4 regions of the Mesorhizobium sp. DCY119 genome follow, and region 1 is predicted to be linked to each of the others. Evidence: predicted binding sites of a transcription regulator. Region 1 holds the regulator's gene; each other region holds the start of a gene.
What was found. Region 1 encodes PhoB, which activates phosphate uptake and scavenging genes when phosphate is short. Its sites were predicted from a motif close to TGTCATNNANCTGTCAT; they were not measured.

Region 1 (4,196 bases):
TTCCTCGGCCTGCCGCGTTCGGCGGCCTTTGTCGGCGGCCTCGTGCTGACGCTGATGACCCTGCCGACGATCATCATCGCGACGCGCGCCGCCCTTGCCGCAGTGCCGCCGTCGATCCGCTCGGCAGCGTTGGGTCTCGGCGCATCCAAGATGCAGATGGTGTTCCAGCACATATTGCCGCTGGCTGCCCCCGGCATCCTGACCGGCACCATCATCGGCCTGGCGCGCGCGCTGGGCGAGACGGCGCCGCTGCTCTTGATCGGCATGGTCGCCTTCGTCGCCAATTATCCGACGACGCCTTTCGAGCCGGCGACGGCCTTGCCGGTGCAGATCTACATGTGGGCCAACGAGGCCGAGCGCGCTTTCGTCGAGCGCATGTCGGGCGCCATCATCATCCTGCTCATCTTCCTGATGGCGATGAACATCACCGCGATCGTGCTGCGCCGCCGCTTTGAACGGCGCTGGTAGAAAAGGACCATGTTATGAACATCATGACCGAGAAAGCACTCGAAAGCGCAGTGAGCGATAAAATGAGCGGCACACCCAACGAAATCATCAAGATGCGCGGCAATAAGGTCGGCGTGTTCTACGGCGAAAAGCAGGCGCTGTTCGATGTCGACCTCGACGTGCGCGAGAACCAGGTGACGGCGCTGATCGGCCCTTCGGGCTGCGGCAAGTCGACCTTCCTGCGCTGCCTTAACCGCATGAACGACACCATCGACAGCGCGCGGGTGACCGGCAAGATCACGCTCGACAACGAAGACATCTACGACAAGAACATCGACGTGGTCGAACTGCGCGCCCGCGTCGGCATGGTCTTCCAGAAGCCGAACCCGTTCCCGAAGTCGATCTACGAGAACGTCGCTTACGGCCCGCGCATCCACGGCCTGGCCAAGAAGAAATCCGAACTCGACCATGTCGTCGAGACCAGCCTGAAGAAGGCCGGCCTGTTCAACGAGGTCAAGGACCGCCTGCTCGAACCCGGCACCGGCCTTTCCGGCGGCCAGCAGCAGCGCCTGTGCATCGCGCGCGCGATCGCGGTTTCACCCGAAGTGATCCTGATGGATGAGCCGTGCTCGGCGCTCGATCCGATCGCGACTGCAAGGGTCGAGGAACTGATCGACGAACTGCGCCAGAACTACACGATCGTCATCGTCACCCACTCGATGCAGCAGGCCGCGCGCGTTTCGCAGCGCACGGCGATGTTCCATCTCGGCTATCTCGTCGAAGAAGGTGCGACCGACAAGATGTTCACCAACCCCGACGACAAGCGAACCCAGGACTACATCACCGGCCGCTTCGGCTGACGCGAACACGACGCGGATTGCAAGGACAGCATCATGGGCGAACATACCGTCACCTCTTTCGATGAAGATCTGGGACATATCGACCGTCTCATCCGGGATATGGGCGACCTGGCCGGCTCGATGGTCAGCGCTTCGATCCAGGCGCTGGTCCAGTCGGACAATGCGCTCGGCCAGCGCGTCGTTTCGGACGACGCCATCATGGACGCGCGCCAGCGCGAGCTCGATGAGCGCGCGATCACGCTGATCGCCAAGCGCCAGCCGATGGCGCAGGACCTGCGCGCCGTGGTCGGCGCCATCCGCATGGCCGGCGATCTGGAGCGAATCGGCGACCTTGCCAAGAACATCGCCAAGCGCGTCAGCGCTGTCGGCCAGAGCGCTACGCCGCGCGACCTTGCCCATTCGATCGAGGCGATGTCGGGCATGGTGCTGGATCAGGTTCGGGAGGTGGTCGACCACTATGTGTCGCGTCGGCCTGAAGAGTTGCAGGCGCTGCGCGCCGCCGATGAGAAGATCGACGTCAAATACACCGCCGTGTTCCGCGAGCTCCTGACCTACATGATGGAAGACCCGCGCAACATAACCGCTTGCACACATCTCCTGTTCTGCGCCAAGAATCTGGAGCGTATCGGCGACCATGTCACCAACATTGCCGAAAACGCCTATTATGTGATGACCGGCAAGCAGCTTCCGCTCAATCGGCCGAAGCAGGACGAAACTTCGATGACTGCACCGGCCGCGTGAGGCGGGTCGGCAGCGAAGCTTTAAAAGGGTAAGCTTGTTCCACCGGCGGTGCGAACCCGCCGGACACCATGCGAAAGGCGAGGGGGCTCGAACCGGATCGCGTTAACAGGACGGCAAATTGATGATCGCACCCAAAGTCATGGTGGTCGAAGACGAAGAGCCGCTGGGCGTGCTGCTTCGCTATAATCTCGAATCGGAAGGCTATCAGGTCGAGATCGTGCCGCGCGGCGACGAGGCCGAAATCCGGCTTCAGGAAAACGTACCCGATCTTCTGGTGCTGGACTGGATGCTGCCGGCGGTTTCCGGCATCGAGCTTTGCCGGCGGCTGAGAATGCGCCCCGAAACCGAGCGCCTGCCGATCATCATGCTGACGGCGCGTGGTGAAGAAAGCGACCGCGTGCGCGGGCTTTCCACCGGGGCCGACGACTATCTGGTCAAGCCGTTCTCAACGCCGGAATTCATGGCGCGGGTGAGGGCGCTTTTGCGCCGCGCCAAGCCGGAAGTGCTGTCCAGCGTGCTCAAGGTCGGCGACATCGTGCTCGACCGCGAGGCGCACCGCGTCTATCGCAAGAAGAGCGAGATCAAGCTTGGGCCGACGGAATTCCGCCTGCTCGAATTCATGATGCGCCATCCCGGCCGAGTCTTCTCGCGCAGCCAGCTTCTCGACAATGTCTGGGGCGAGACGATCTATATCGATGAGCGCACGGTGGACGTGCATGTCGGCCGGTTGCGCAAGGCCGTCAACACGGGCCGCATGCCCGATGTCATCCGCACCATTCGCGGCTCGGGCTACGCCATCCGCGAGGACTGAGCGGTTGCCTGACGCTTCTCAGGCAACCTTGTGGCCGGCTGCTGCCGGGCTTGAGCCCGGCGCAAAAATCTCCTGATCGACAAAGGTCAGCGCCTGCATGGTGCTGCCCTCGCGGATGAGTGGTAGCTCGTTCGGCTCTGTATCGAAGGAAATCGCCTTGTTGTGCTGGCCGCCGGCGGTCTTGTCGATCGCTTCGCGCAGCGCCGGCTCGATCAGGTCGAAAGCGGTCGCGCCGATGCCGACGACGGCCACCGGAGCAGGATCGATCAGCGCGAACAGGCTTCCCAAGCCGAAGCCGATCGCTTCGCCGGCCTTGCGGAACGCTTCGCGCTCGGGGCCGGGCCCTGCACGCGCCACATCTGCCAGCATGCGCATGTCGCCATCGCTGATGTCGGCAAGCGGCGCGTCGTCTTCGCTTGCCTGTTTTGCCTTACGCCATATTGCGTAGTTGCCGGCATAGGCTTCGACGCAGCCGCGGCGGCCGCAGCGGCAGAGCGCGCCATCGGGCCGGTGGATCATATGGCCGAACTCGCCGCCGGAGGATTGCGTGCCGGTGAAGAGGTCGCCCTTCAGCACCATGCCCATGCCGATGCCGTGCGAAAGCAGCACGGCGATGAAGTCGTTGTGGTAGCGCTCGGGCTTGCGCCATCTCAGCGCCACCGCGATCATGTTGCAGTCGTTCTCGACGGTCACCGGAATGCCGGTTGCTTCCTCGATGATGTCGGCGAACGCGATGTGGGTATGCGCCGTGATCGGCGTCCACAGCATGGCTCGGGAGGTGGAATCGGTGATGCCCTGCACGGCCATGCCGATGCGCATCACGCGCCGGCCGGCCGATTTACGCAGCGCGATCTGCCGGCGCACCATGGCCACGCATTCGCCGATCAAGCCGTCGCGCGACATGGTTAGCGTTTCAAGCTTGCGCTCTTCCTCGGACACGACCTCACCGGAATAGTCGACGATCGCGACCGAAAGGAAGTTCAGGGAAAGGACGACGGTGACGATTTCGGCGGCATCGGGGTTCAGTTCCAGCGCCACCTGTGGCCGCCCGCGCTTTTGTGACGACGCCTCGGGTCCCTTGGCCTCCAGCAGGATGCCCTCGGCGATGAGGTCCGACGAGATTGCGGAAATGGTCGAGTGGCTGAGGCCGGTCGAGCCGGCGATTTCGGTGCGCGACGGCTGTTGCGCCTGGCGCACGGCGGCAATGACCATGGCGCGGTTGCGCTTGCGCAGATCGTCGTGACGGATCGCGACCGACATGTTTTCGTATTCCTCCCGGGAGCCTGTTCATTCCGCCGAAGCGGAACGGCTCCTGCCTTGTTGTTGGACCGCGATCA
Region 2 (4,196 bases), 2.3 Mb from region 1:
CGCCATCGACGCCGACCAGTTCCAGGCTGCCACCGCCAAGGTCGCCGGCGATGCCATTTGCGGGATGGAAGCCTGAAATAACCCCCAACGCCGAGTAATGTGCTTCCTCGCGCCCGGTAAGCACCCTTATTTCGGTGCCCAGGATCTGCTGCGCCCGGTGAATGAAGTCCGGTCCGTTCTCGGCCTCGCGCGCCGCAGCCGTCGCGATCACATGCAGTTCCTCCGCGCCTGCCTGATCGGACAGGGCGCGAAACCGCCGGAACTCCTCCACGGCGCGGGTTACGCCCTCCGGATCGAGCTTGCCCGTCGAAACGATGCCGCGACCAAGGCCGGCCAACATCTTTTCGTTGAACAGAACCGTCGGAGAACGGGATATGCCTTCATACACGACAAGACGGATCGAGTTCGACCCAATGTCGATGATGGAAATCGGTCGGCGATCCTGAAGCCGACCCTGGGATTGTGCAATCATCAGCTACCGGTTGCGCTGGACTTCTTGCGCCGCTTGAACTGCGCGATGCGCTTGGGCGCATGCGATTTCAGTGCATCTCCCCGCCCAGACAGGCTCGGATTCGTCATGAAATATTCCTGCGCGTTGAACGGCTCTTCCCCCTCGTCCAGCACTATGCGCCGCGAGGTACCGTCAGCCAATACTTCGAAACTTTGCTGGTTGTCCATGATGTTTCCGAGCATGATCTGGCCAAGCACCTGTTCATGCACAGTTGGATTGGTGATCGGAACCATGGTTTCGACGCGGCGGTCGAGGTTTCGGGGCATCAGGTCGGCCGAACTGATGTAGACGATGGCGTCGTCCGAAGGCAGGCCATGGCCGTTGCCGAAGCAATAAATCCGGCTGTGCTCGAGGAAGCGGCCGATGATCGATTTCACCCGGATGTTTTCAGAAAGTCCCGGAACCTGCGGCCTGAGGCAGCATATGCCGCGCACGACCAGGTCGATCTCCACACCCGCCCTGCTGGCGTCGTAGAGCGCATCGATGATCATCGGATCGACCAGCGAATTCATCTTCAGCCAGATCTGCGCCGGCCGGCCTTCCAGGGCGTGAGAAACCTCATCGGAAATGTGTTTCAGAATCCGGCTCCGCAGCGTCAGCGGCGACATCGCCAGATGCATCTCGTCGGCCGGCTCGGCATAGCCGGTGATGAAGTTGAAGAGCTGCGCGACATCATGGGCGATGTGCGAATCGGTCGTGAAGAAGGACAGATCGGTGTAGATGCGGGCGGTGATCGGATGATAATTGCCGGTGCCGAGGTGGACATAGTTGCGCAGGCGGTTGTCCTCGCGGCGCACCACCAGCGACATCTTGGCGTGCGTTTTCAGCTCGATGAAGCCGAATACGACCTGCACGCCGGCACGCTCCAGATCGCGCGCCCAGCGGATATTGGCCTCCTCGTCGAAGCGCGCCTTCAACTCGACCAGCGCCGTGACCGACTTGCCGGCCTCCGCCGCATCGACCAGCGCGCGCACGATCGGGCTGTCGTTCGAGGTGCGGTAGAGCGTCTGCTTGATCGCCACGACATCGGGATCGGCAGCAGCCTGGCGCAGGAACTGCACCACCACGTCGAAGGATTCGTAAGGGTGGTGGACGATGAAATCCTTCTCCCGGATGGCGGCGAAGCAATCGCCGCGATGGTCGCGGACACGTTCGGGAAAGCGCGGGTTGTAGGGCGTGAATTTCAGGTCGTCGCGCGGCACGGCGACAAGTTCGGAAATCTGGTTCAGCGCCAGCGGCCCGGTCAGCACGCTGATGCGCGAGGAAGAAACGCCAAGTTCCGTGGCGACGAATTCCCGCAGTTCATCCGGCATCTGACCGTCGAACTCGATGCGGATCACCGAACCGCGACGCCGGCGCTTCAGCGCCGTCTCGAACAGCCGCACCAGATCTTCGGCCTCTTCCTCGACCTCGATATCGCTGTCTCGGATGATGCGGAACGTGCCGGAACCCTTGACCTCATAGCCGGGGAAAAGCTTGCCGATGAAGATGTTCACCGTCTCTTCGATAGGGATAAAGCGCACGCAGTTCTTGCGATCCGGCAGACCGATGTATCGCCTCAGCGCAGTCGGCAGGCGCAGCAGCGCCGTCATTTCCTCGCCGTTCTTGCGGTGACGCAATTGCAGCGCGATCGAGAAACCCAGATTGGGAATGAACGGGAAAGGATGCGCCGGGTCGATGGATAGCGGCGTCAGGACCGGAAAGACCTGTTCCTGAAAATGGTTTTCGAGCCAGGTCTTCTCATCCTTGGTCAGCGCATCACCGGTGATGCTCTCGATACCTTCCTTCTTGAGCAAACCGATCAGGCCGGAAAGGCTTGTCTGCTGGTCTTCCTGAAGGCGACCGACCTCGACAAGAAGCTGTTCGAGCTGCTGCTCGGGCGTGCGCCCGTCGGGGCTTTTGATGGAGATGTTTTCGCGTATCTGCCCGGCAAGGCCGGCAACGCGAACCATGAAGAATTCGTCGAGATTGGCGGCCGATATCGACAGGAAGCGAACGCGCTCCAGCAGCGGATGGTTCGGGTTCTGTGATTCTTCAAGAACGCGGCGGTTGAACTGGAGCCACGAGAACTCACGATTGACGAAACGGTCCGGATTGCCTGCGGACGCATCGCCGTCGGCGGTGCTGACGGTGGTGAATTCGGCCTGGACCGGTCTTAGCTCGTTCATGTCCCTCTTTATCCTTTATGCGACCACAGCCGCTTATTCGGCTCAGCTTATCTCCTGACAGGGTTTTGCGACAGTTTGATTTCACATGGCTTGCAAAGAGGTTGGCTATGCTTCAAACGCTTGCTAAGAGCGAGATGTAATCGACAGGAGAAAGCCATGGCCGGCGGTTCCATTCCCCACTTCCAGAACGATGCAGGTCATGCCGTGATTGAAATCGGCGTGAAGGAATTCATGTGCGTGGGCGCAAACCCGCCCTTCGACCATCCGCATGTCTTTCTCGACATGGGCGCCGACTCCGAAAAGGTCTGCCCCTATTGCTCGACGCTGTACCGGTTCAACGGCACGCTGAAGGCCAGCGAGACGCGTCCGGAAAACTGCCTCTACATCGTTCGCGCCGCCTGACGGGCGCTGCTTGCGGCGATTGATCCGGTGGATATTCCTCACCCCGGAAAGATCGTCATCGCGGGTGCCGGCATTGCCGGGCTGACAGCAGCGCTTGCCTTTGCCAGCCGCGGCTTTGCCGTGGACGTCTTCGAGCGCTCGGAAAAGCTCGAGGAAGCCGGTGCCGGTATCCAGCTTTCGCCCAACGCCACCCGCATCCTCGATGATCTCGGCGTGCTGCAATTTTTGCTGCCCAAGGCGGTGCAGCCTGAAGCGGTCATCCTGCGCGACGCAAAGACCCTTAGAGAACTCGCCCGCGTACCGCTTGGCGCAATGGCTCAGAAACGCTGGGGTGCCCCCTATGTCGTTGCGCACCGCGCCGACCTGCAAGGCGCGCTGCTGGAAGCCATATCCCTGCAGCCGGCGATACAGCTTGTCAAAGGCGCTACCGTCCGCAGCGTGACTGTGGGTGACGGTGGTGCTTCCGTCTCAGTCGATCAGTCCGGAAAAAGCGAGCCGGCAGACGCCCGCCTCGTCGTTGGCGCGGATGGCGTCTGGTCGTCGCTGCGCGGTGGGGCGAATGCAAAGAGCCGTTTTACCGGCGAACTCGCCTGGCGCACGATGATCGACAGCCAAAGCCCGCAAGGCCGTGCCTTTGCCGAAATCGGTTCGCCGGATTCGGTGATGGCCTTCCTGCATCCGGGCTTTCACCTCATCGCCTATCCGGTACGCAGCGGGGCCGCGTTCAATCTCGTCGCCTTCACGCCGGGAAAAGGCATTGCCGAGGGATGGTCGGGCAAGGCCGACATTTCCATCCTGAAACAGGCGATGCGCAACACAGCACCAGCGCTTGCGCAATTGGCCGAAAACGCCGGCCCATGGACAGCATGGCCAATCCACACCGTCGACCCAAACGCGCCATGGATCGCTCCCGGTCTCGCCCTCATCGGCGACGCAGCGCACGCGATGACGCCCTTTGCGGCGCAAGGGGCGGCGATGGCCATCGAGGATGCAGATACGCTTGCGGCATACGTGGCCGCCACACCGGACGATTTGCCTACCGCCCTCGCCGCCTGGGAAGCATCGCGCCGCCCGCGGATCGAAAAGGTCGCCCGCCGCGGCGCCTTCAATCATTT
Region 3 (4,196 bases), 1.2 Mb from region 1:
GCGTATTCTACGAAAAGGACTACTGACCCGCACGGTTTGTCGTTATTCAGGTGATGACGGCCTGCAAATGATGGTCTTCTGCGCTTCCGGTGCTCACGTACAAAACGTACGCTCCGCTCCGGTTCTCGAAACCCATCATTTTCGGCACGTCCTGACCTGAATCTCGACAAACCGAGTGACAGTTTCCAATAGCCGGAGTCATCCATCATGAATCTTGCCGCCGAAATGGGCCCCGGCCTGACCGGGCTCGAACAGCTTCGGGCGCTGATCGCTTCGGGCGGGCGTCCGCCCATAGCCGAAACGCTGGATTTCCGGCTGGTCCAGGTCGACGACGGCTTTGCCGTCTTCGAAGGCACGCCCAGCCTGTCGGTCTACAACCCCATCGGCATGGTCCATGGCGGCTACGCCGCCACGCTGCTCGATTCGGCCTGCGGCTGCGCCGTCCACTCGAAACTCAGCGCCACCCAGGCCTATTCTACGCTGGAACTGAAGGTCGCCTACCACAAGGCGATCACCAAGGACACCGGCCTGCTGCGCGCCGAAGGCCGCGTGCTTTCCTTCGGCCGCCGCGCCGGGTTTTCCGAAGCCAAGCTCACCGACAGCGCCGGCAAGCTCTACGCGAGTGCGACGTCTACGCTGATCGTGATGGAGCGGTAGCGGCGGCGAGAGTTCCCCCTCTCCGTCACGCTTCGCGTGCCACCTCTCCCCCGCTTTACGGGGGCGAGGAACCCAAGTCCTGAAACGGCGCGACCTCGCAGAATCAAGGTTCCTCGCCCCGCTTGCGGGGAGAGGCGGATCGGCGAAGCCGAGACGGAGAGGGGAAGCTTTTATTCGTCCCACGACGAGAGGAGTAAAAACTTATTCTCTCCTCAACTCTCCACCGTCAGCTCCACCAGATCCGCGGCAAAGCGCGTTTCGGCAAATTGGATCGGCCGCCCCTCAAGATCATCATTGATCGCAATCGCCACCAGTACGATCGCGCCGGGCGAGAGCTTCAGGTTTTCCAGATCGTCGGTATCGGCATGGCGCGCCGAGACCAGCGTCGAGCGGCGCAGATAGTCATTCACGCCATAACGCGCGAAGGATGAGGTGATCGAGCCCGTCTCGGCATAGGCTTTCTCGAAACCGGGAAAGCGCACGGCATCGAACCAGCCCGTCGCACGCCCCACACGCCGTCCGTCCGCTTCACTCACCGTTTCCAGCCGCAGCACCGGCGCGCCTGGTTCAAGCGCCAGCGCTTCCGCCACGCGCGCACTGGCTTCTTCCTGTTGATGGCCCAGAAGTATGCCGCGCCGGTCGCGCGTCTGATGCTGCATGCCTGTGGAAAAGCGCGTGCGTGCCGAGATCGGATAGGCAAGCCGCTTGCGGCTTTCGATGAAGGTGCCGCGGCCCTGTTCGGCCCGCAGCACGCCTTCCTGCACGAGCGCTGCGATTGCCGCGCGCACCGTGTGCCGGTTCACGCCAAAGTGCTCGGACAGCCAGATTTCCGGCGGCAATTTTTGCCCGTCGCCGAGCGTGCCGCCGCCGATGCCATGCCGGATGCGGTCGGCGACCTGCCGCCACAGCGCGACCCCGCTGCGCCGCTCCATACTGAGTTGACTGTCTTCCGAGCCCATTTTTTCACCCCGTCATCGCACCGTCATAGACAGGCATTAGAAAGGGAGTATAATTTGTATGGTTGTATAGAGCAATAGACAAATTTTGCAACGGCGGACCGGATAATGAAAACAGACAGACGGCAGGAAAGGGAAGAGGCGGCGGGCCGCAAGGCAGCGATGGCAGCACTCTCCCATGCACCCGGAGACAGGCTCAAGGCGTTGTGGGCTGAGGCCGGCTTGCCGCGTGATGCGCAGAAGCTTCGCGGGCCGGAGACGGGTCTCGTCACCGTGCGCGGCCGCATCGGCGGTGGCGGTGCGCCATTCAATTTCGGCGAGGCGACCGTCACCCGCGCCACGGTGCGGGTCGAGGGTGGCGCGGTCGGCCACGCCTATGCGCTCGGCCGCGACAAGGAAAAGGCGCTTCTCTCGGCCATCGCCGATGCGCTCTGGCAGGACGCATCGCGCCGTGCCGAGATCGAGGCCAGCATCATCGAGCCGCTGCGCGCGGAACAGCTTGCTGCCGACGAGACGCGTCGCGCCGAGACGGCGGCGACGAAGGTCGATTTCTTCACCATGGTACGCGGAGAGGATTGATGGAAACGCAGGCAATCGATGGCGGCTTCGCCAATCCAGTATTCGATGCGCAGGCGGTGTTTCGCGCCGTCATGGACGCCATGGCCCGTCCCGGCACCATCCAGCCCTGCGACGGCCTGACCGTGCCGCCGGCACCGCTGTCGCCGGTCGCGGGTGCTGTCGCACTGACCTTCTGCGACAACGACACGCCGCTCTGGCTCGATCCTGCCTTGCAGGCCTCTGCCGCCGCAAAGCACTGGCTTGGCTTTCACAGCGGCGCGCCGCTTGCCCACACGCCGGCGGATGCGCATTTCGCGCTCGTCTCCAGCCCGGCCGAGTTGATCGCGCTTGAGAATTTCGCGCAAGGCACGCAGGAATATCCCGATCGCTCTACCACGCTCATCCTGCAGGTGGAGAGCCTGTCTGCGGGCGAAAACCTGCTGCTCGAAGGCCCCGGCATCGAGAAGGCTGCAATGCTCGCGCCCACCCCGCTGCCGCGTCATTTCGTCGAACAGTGGAAGCAGAACCGCGCCCGCTTTCCGCGCGGCGTCGATGTCATTCTGGCAGCACCAGAAGGCATCGCCTGCCTGCCGCGCACCACGCGTATCAAGACCATGGAGGCCTGACCGATGTATGTGGCCGTAAAGGGCGGTGATGCCGCCATTTCCAACGCACACCAGCTGCTCGCCGACCGTCGGCGCGGCGACCGCTCCGTGCCCGCCCTGCGCCTCGACCAGATCGTCGAGCAGCTGGCGCTGGGTGTCGATCGCGTCATGGCCGAAGGTTCGCTCTACGATCGCGAACTGGCGGCACTCGCCCTCGCACAGGCGCGCGGCGACATGATCGAGGCGATCTTCCTCGTCCGCGCCTATCGCACCACTCTGCCGCGCTTTGGCTATACGCTCCCGATCGACACCGCCGCCATGCAGGTCGAGCGCCGCATTTCCGCGACCTACAAGGACCTGCCCGGCGGCCAGCTTCTCGGCCCGACCTTTGATTACACGCATCGCCTGCTCGACCCCGAAATCGCCGCCGGTGCGCCGGTAGCCGAACCCGAACAGCGCGAGGCCGAAGCTGGCCGAATGCCGCGTGTCTCGGAAATCCTCGCCCATGAAGGGCTGATCGAAAGCGACGGCGAACTGCCGGAAGACCACGTCACCGGCGATCTCACCCGCGAGCCGGTGGAGTTTCCGCTGGAGCGCGACCTGCGCCTGCAGGCACTTTCGCGCGGCGACGAGGGCTTTTTGCTGGCGCTCGCCTATTCCACCCAGCGTGGCTATGGCCGCAGCCATCCCTTCGTTGGCGAGGTCCGCATCGGCGAGGTCGAGGTTGAAATCGACGTGCCGGAACTGCCCTTCGCCGTGCCCCTCGGCCGCATCCGCGTCACCGAATGTCAGATGGTCAACCAGTTCAAGGGTTCGGCCAAGGTGCCGCCGCAGTTCACGCGCGGCTACGGTCTCGTCTTCGGCCAGTCCGAACGCAAGGCCATGGCGATGTCGCTATGCGACCGCGCCCTGCGCGCCCGCGAGTTCGGCGAGGATGTCGTTGCCCCCGCGCAGGACGAGGAATTCGTCATCTCGCATTCCGACAACGTCCAGGCCACCGGCTTCGTCGAGCATCTGAAGTTGCCGCACTATGTCGATTTCCAGGCCGAACTCGGTCTCGTGCGCGGCATGCGCGCCGAGCACGAAGCGCGCCAGCGCGGCGACGATCAGGAAACACGGGAGGCCGCGGAATGATCGAAGGTCTCTCGCACATCACCTTCATCGTGCGTGATCTCGAGCGTATGACGGCGATTCTCGCCGGAGTCTTCGACGCTCGCGAGGTCTATGCCAGCGGCGACGACCGTTTCTCGCTGTCTCGCGAAAAATTCTTCCTGATTGGCGATCTCTGGATCGCGATCATGGAGGGCGAGCCGTTGCCTTCGCGCAGCTACAACCACATCGCCTTCAAGATCGATGAGGTCGATTTCGACCGCTATGTCGACCGCGCCAAGGCGCTTGGGCTCGACATGCGCCCGCCACG
Region 4 (4,196 bases), 640 kb from region 1:
GGGCGAGGAACCCAAGTCCTGAAATGTCGCGGCTTCTCAGAACCCAGGTTCCTCGCCCCCATGAAATGGGGGAGAGGTGGCGCGCGAAGCGCGACGGAGAGGGGGCGATAGCGTAAGCATCACCGAACAGGCCAGCGCCATTCCTGCAAATCGCAGTCACCACCAACCTCATCCCTTCGTTCAATTGGCCGCGCCGTAGCGCTTCTTCCATTCCAGTTCCAGCCGCTCCATCCAGCTTGGGTGCGGCTCGTCGATGGCAGGGCCGAGCTCATCCGGCTTCAGCGTCGCAACACCAAGATCGAGCGCGTCGAAACGCGCCTTGTCCTCCGCATCGAGTTTCGACACCGCAAGTACGGTCGGGTCGCCCCAAATCTTGGGGTCCTGCTTGCGCGCCTGCGCTTCCGGCGAGATCAGGAAATCGGCCAGCACCAGCGCGCCGGCCTTGGCGGCGGCGTTGTAGGGGATGGCGACGAAATGGGTGTTGGCGAGCGTGCCCGCCGGGAAGGTGAAGGAGCGCACGGTGCCCGGCAGTTCGCCATTGGCGATGGCGCCGGAGGCTTCCGACGGGTTGAAGGCGAAGATGATGTCGACCTCGCCATCGGCGAGAAGCTGCTTCATCGCCGGATAGTTCTGCGGAAAGGCCTTGCCGCCGCGCCACAGCAGTGGGTTGAGTTCATCGAGATAGGCAAACAGCGGCTTCGTCACCTCATCGAAGGAAGCCTCGTCCACCGGCTTCTGCAGCACAGCGCGCTCGGTGACGAGTTCAGACAATATCTGCTTGAGGAAGGACGAGCCGATGAAATCCGGTGGTTGCGGATAGGAGAAGCGGCCAGGGTTTTTCCTGGCCCATTCCAGCAGCTCCTTCGCCGATTTCGGCAGGCTCGCGGCATCGGTTTTGGCCTGGTCGTAGAAGAACACCAGCTTGGCCATGCCCCATGGGCTTTCCAGCCCCTCGACGGGAATGGTGAAATCGGTGCGGATGGTCGGCTTGTCGTCGGCGTCGACATATTTCCAGTTGGGCAGCTTTTCGGCCCAGCCCGGCGACATCAGAAGATCCTGCCGCTTCATCGACGAAAAGTTCTCGCCGTTGATCCAGATGAGATCGACCGTGCCGGTGTCGTTGCGGCCGGCGGCCTTTTCGGCCACCACCTTGGCCACAGCATTGGCGGTATCGTCGAGCTTCACATGCACCAGCTTGACGCCGTAGCGCTTCTCAAGCTCGCTGCCGGCCCATTCGAGATAGGCGTTGATGTTTTCGGCGCCACCCCAGGCGTTGAAATAGACCGTCTCGCCGCGCGCTTGCCTGAGCACATCGTCCCACTTCGCCGGATCGGGATTCTGCGCGAAAACCTGAAAGGTCATGGCCGCGAGCGCGGCCGCAGCAAGCAAAAATCTTTTCATGGAAACCCCGTCTTCCCTTGTCTTTTCGTTGCAGCGATTGAGCATCCAAGGCCAAACCGGGTCAATGCACGCTCGCCCGGCCGACGGTCACTTCGCTGTGACAGATGGCCGAAAACCCACCACCACAGCACCAGCCGCCCACCGCTTCTGGCTGATGACGCAAAGAAACTTGTCTGATATTACCGACAAATCAAAAAGCTTCGTCAATCCGTCATGCAAATCGCCTATGGCAGCGAGGCTGACCAGGACCACACGATGCGATACGCCATTTACTTCACCCCCGGACCCGACGACGCGCTGACCCGCATCGCTGCCAATTGGCTCGGCCGCAACCCTTTTACGGGTGCGACCAGCACTGCGCCGGCAACATCGCTGCTGACGCCGACGGAGATCGCCTTCCACACCGCTGCCGCCCGGCGCTACGGCTTCCACGCCACGCTGAAGGCGCCGTTCCGGCTGGCCGAGGGTGAGAGCGAAGCCTCGCTCGACAAGGCGCTAGCCGCCTACGCCGCATCGGTCGAGCCGGTGATCATCCCGCATCTCGTGCTGGGCCAGATCGACCGCTTCTTCGCGCTTATCCCGGGCGAGGTGTCACCCGAACTCAATCGCTTCGCCGGCGATGTGGTTGAAAAGTTCGATCGCTTTCGCGCGCCCTTGACCGATGCCGAAATCGAGCGCCGCAACCCGGATGCACTGAGCCAGATCGAGTTCCGCAACCTGTGCCAATGGGGTTACCCTTACGTGTTCGACACGTTCCGTTTCCACATGACGCTGACGGGCCGCGTCAGCGCCGAAGAAAGCCCAAAATTGCGTGCAACCATCGAACGCCTGTTCGGCAACGCCGTTGCCGAACCCTTTGCCATAGACGGGCTGGCCCTGTTCGTCGAACGCGAGCCTGGCGCACCCTTCATGGTGCATTCCTATCACGCGCTTGGACAAAGACGCGAAAGAAAGACTGCTTGAAATGACCACCGAGACGACACTGACAAATGCCCGCATCGTGCTTGCCGACGAAATCGTCAACGGCTCGATCCTGATCCGCGACGGCAAGATCGCCGACATTTCCGCAGGCGCCGGCAAGACCGGCGACGACATGCAGGGCGACTACATCATTCCGGGTCTGGTGGAACTCCACACGGACCATCTCGAAGGCCACTATGCGCCGCGCCCGAAAGTGCGCTGGAACCCGATCGCCTCGGTGCTTGCCCATGACGCGCAGGTCGCCACCGCCGGCATCACCACCGTGTTCGACGCGCTTCGGGTTGGCATGGACACCGACTCCGACATCACCGCCGCCGACATGCGCAAGCTCGCCGACGCCATCGAAGACAGCGTCGTCAACGACCGGCTGCGCGCCGACCACTTCATCCACCTGCGCTGCGAGGTTTCGGCGCCTGACTGCCGCGAGGCGTTCGCGCTTTTCGACGGCGACGAGCGCGTGAAGCTCGCCTCGCTGATGGACCATGCGCCGGGCCAGCGCCAGTTCGCCAGCTTCGACGCCTATGCCGTCTACTACATGGGCAAGCTGAAGATGAGCGAAGAGCAGTTTCGCGCCTATTGCCAGAAGCGCATGGCGCAGTCGGCCGAAAATTCCGCGCCCAACCGCGCCGCGATCGCCGAGGCCTGCCAGGCGCGCGGCATCATCCTCGCCAGCCATGACGACGCGACAATTGCCCATGTCGACGAGGCGATATCGCAAGGCATTCGGGTGGCCGAATTCCCGACCACGATGGAAGCGGCGAAAGCCTCCAAAGGTGCCGGGCTCGGCGTTCTGATGGGCGCGCCCAACGTCATGCGCGGCGGCTCGCATTCGGGCAATGTTTCGGCCCGCGCGCTGGCCGAGGACGGGCTGCTCGACATCCTGTCGTCCGACTACATTCCGTTCAGCCTGATCCAGTCGGCCTTCTTCCTTGGCGAAGTGGTCGACGCGATCTCGCTGCCGCAGGCCGTCGCCATGGTGTCGAAGACGCCGGCCGAAGCCGTCGGCCTCACCGACCGCGGCGTCATCGAGACCGGCCGCCGCGCCGATCTGGTGCGCGTGCGCGTCGACGAGCATGTGCCGGTGGTTCGCACCGTATGGCGCGAAGGGCGCCGCGTCGCATGATGGTCTCGGCCCTCATCGAGCGCGAGCAGGCAAGCGCTGAATTCCCGGTCCGCAACGGCGTCTTCATCGCCGTGGTCGGCCCAAGCGGCGCCGGCAAGGACACCGTCATCGCCTATGCGCGCCAGCATTTCGCCGAGGACGATACGGTGGAGTTTGTCCGCCGTGTCATCACCCGTCCTTCCGACGGCGCAACCGAAGACCATGACACGCTGGAAGATGCGGCATTCGTTGAAGCCGCGACTGAGGGCGCCTTCGCGCTTTCCTGGGAAGCGCATGGGCTGAAATACGGCATCCCGGCAAGCGTCGACGAGGCGATCGCCAACGGCCACATCGCGGTGGCCAACGGCTCGCGCAATGCCATTCCGGCGCTGCGCGAACGCTACGAGAATGTCGCCGTGGTCGAAATCACCGCGGCCCCGGAGATACTGGCCGAGCGGCTGGCCGCACGCGGCCGCGAATCGCGCGGCGAGGTGATGGCGCGGCTGGCACGCACGGTGAAGGTCGAACTCACCGGCCCCGGCATCTCGACCATAGACAACAGCGGTCCCAAGGAGATCGCCGGCGAGCAGCTCGTCGCCATCATCCGCAAGGCTATCGCCTTCGCCGATGTCGGGCGGTTTTAGGGCAAGCCCCTTTGCTGATTGGGGTCGGCCTCGAGCCGATCCATAACCCAGCCAGCGCCTAATTCTTT

Region 2: the regulator PhoB is predicted to act here: its motif matches at 2,747-2,763, upstream of DZG07_RS16590 (RNA degradosome polyphosphate kinase).
Region 3: the regulator PhoB is predicted to act here: its motif matches at 1,627-1,643, upstream of phnF (phosphonate metabolism transcriptional regulator PhnF).
Region 4: the regulator PhoB is predicted to act here: its motif matches at 1,600-1,616, upstream of DZG07_RS02340 (DUF1045 domain-containing protein).

The regions. Positions count from the first base shown of each region.
Region 1 covers NZ_CP031834.1:1,130,130-1,134,325, forward strand. Annotated here, with positions in the region: gene pstA (phosphate ABC transporter permease PstA) at 1-468, shown strand, start outside; gene pstB (phosphate ABC transporter ATP-binding protein PstB) at 483-1,307, shown strand; gene phoU (phosphate signaling complex protein PhoU) at 1,341-2,048, shown strand; gene phoB (phosphate regulon transcriptional regulator PhoB) at 2,170-2,859, shown strand; gene DZG07_RS05490 (ROK family protein) at 2,878-4,119, opposite strand.
Region 2 covers NZ_CP031834.1:3,417,914-3,422,109, forward strand. Annotated here, with positions in the region: gene ppx (exopolyphosphatase) at 1-472, opposite strand, end outside; gene DZG07_RS16590 (RNA degradosome polyphosphate kinase) at 472-2,679, opposite strand; gene DZG07_RS16595 (zinc-finger domain-containing protein) at 2,836-3,081, shown strand; gene DZG07_RS16600 (FAD-dependent monooxygenase) at 3,109-4,196, shown strand, end outside.
Region 3 covers NZ_CP031834.1:4,761,416-4,765,611, reverse strand. Annotated here, with positions in the region: gene DZG07_RS23330 (translocation/assembly module TamB domain-containing protein) at 1-26, shown strand, start outside; gene DZG07_RS23325 (PaaI family thioesterase) at 208-657, shown strand; gene phnF (phosphonate metabolism transcriptional regulator PhnF) at 870-1,616, opposite strand; gene phnG (phosphonate C-P lyase system protein PhnG) at 1,722-2,192, shown strand; gene phnH (phosphonate C-P lyase system protein PhnH) at 2,192-2,797, shown strand; gene DZG07_RS23305 (carbon-phosphorus lyase complex subunit PhnI) at 2,801-3,910, shown strand; gene fosX (FosX/FosE/FosI family fosfomycin resistance hydrolase) at 3,907-4,196, shown strand, end outside.
Region 4 covers NZ_CP031834.1:491,487-495,682, forward strand. Annotated here, with positions in the region: gene DZG07_RS02335 (ABC transporter substrate-binding protein) at 181-1,401, opposite strand; gene DZG07_RS02340 (DUF1045 domain-containing protein) at 1,657-2,364, shown strand; gene DZG07_RS02345 (alpha-D-ribose 1-methylphosphonate 5-triphosphate diphosphatase) at 2,366-3,505, shown strand; gene phnN (phosphonate metabolism protein/1,5-bisphosphokinase (PRPP-forming) PhnN) at 3,502-4,128, shown strand.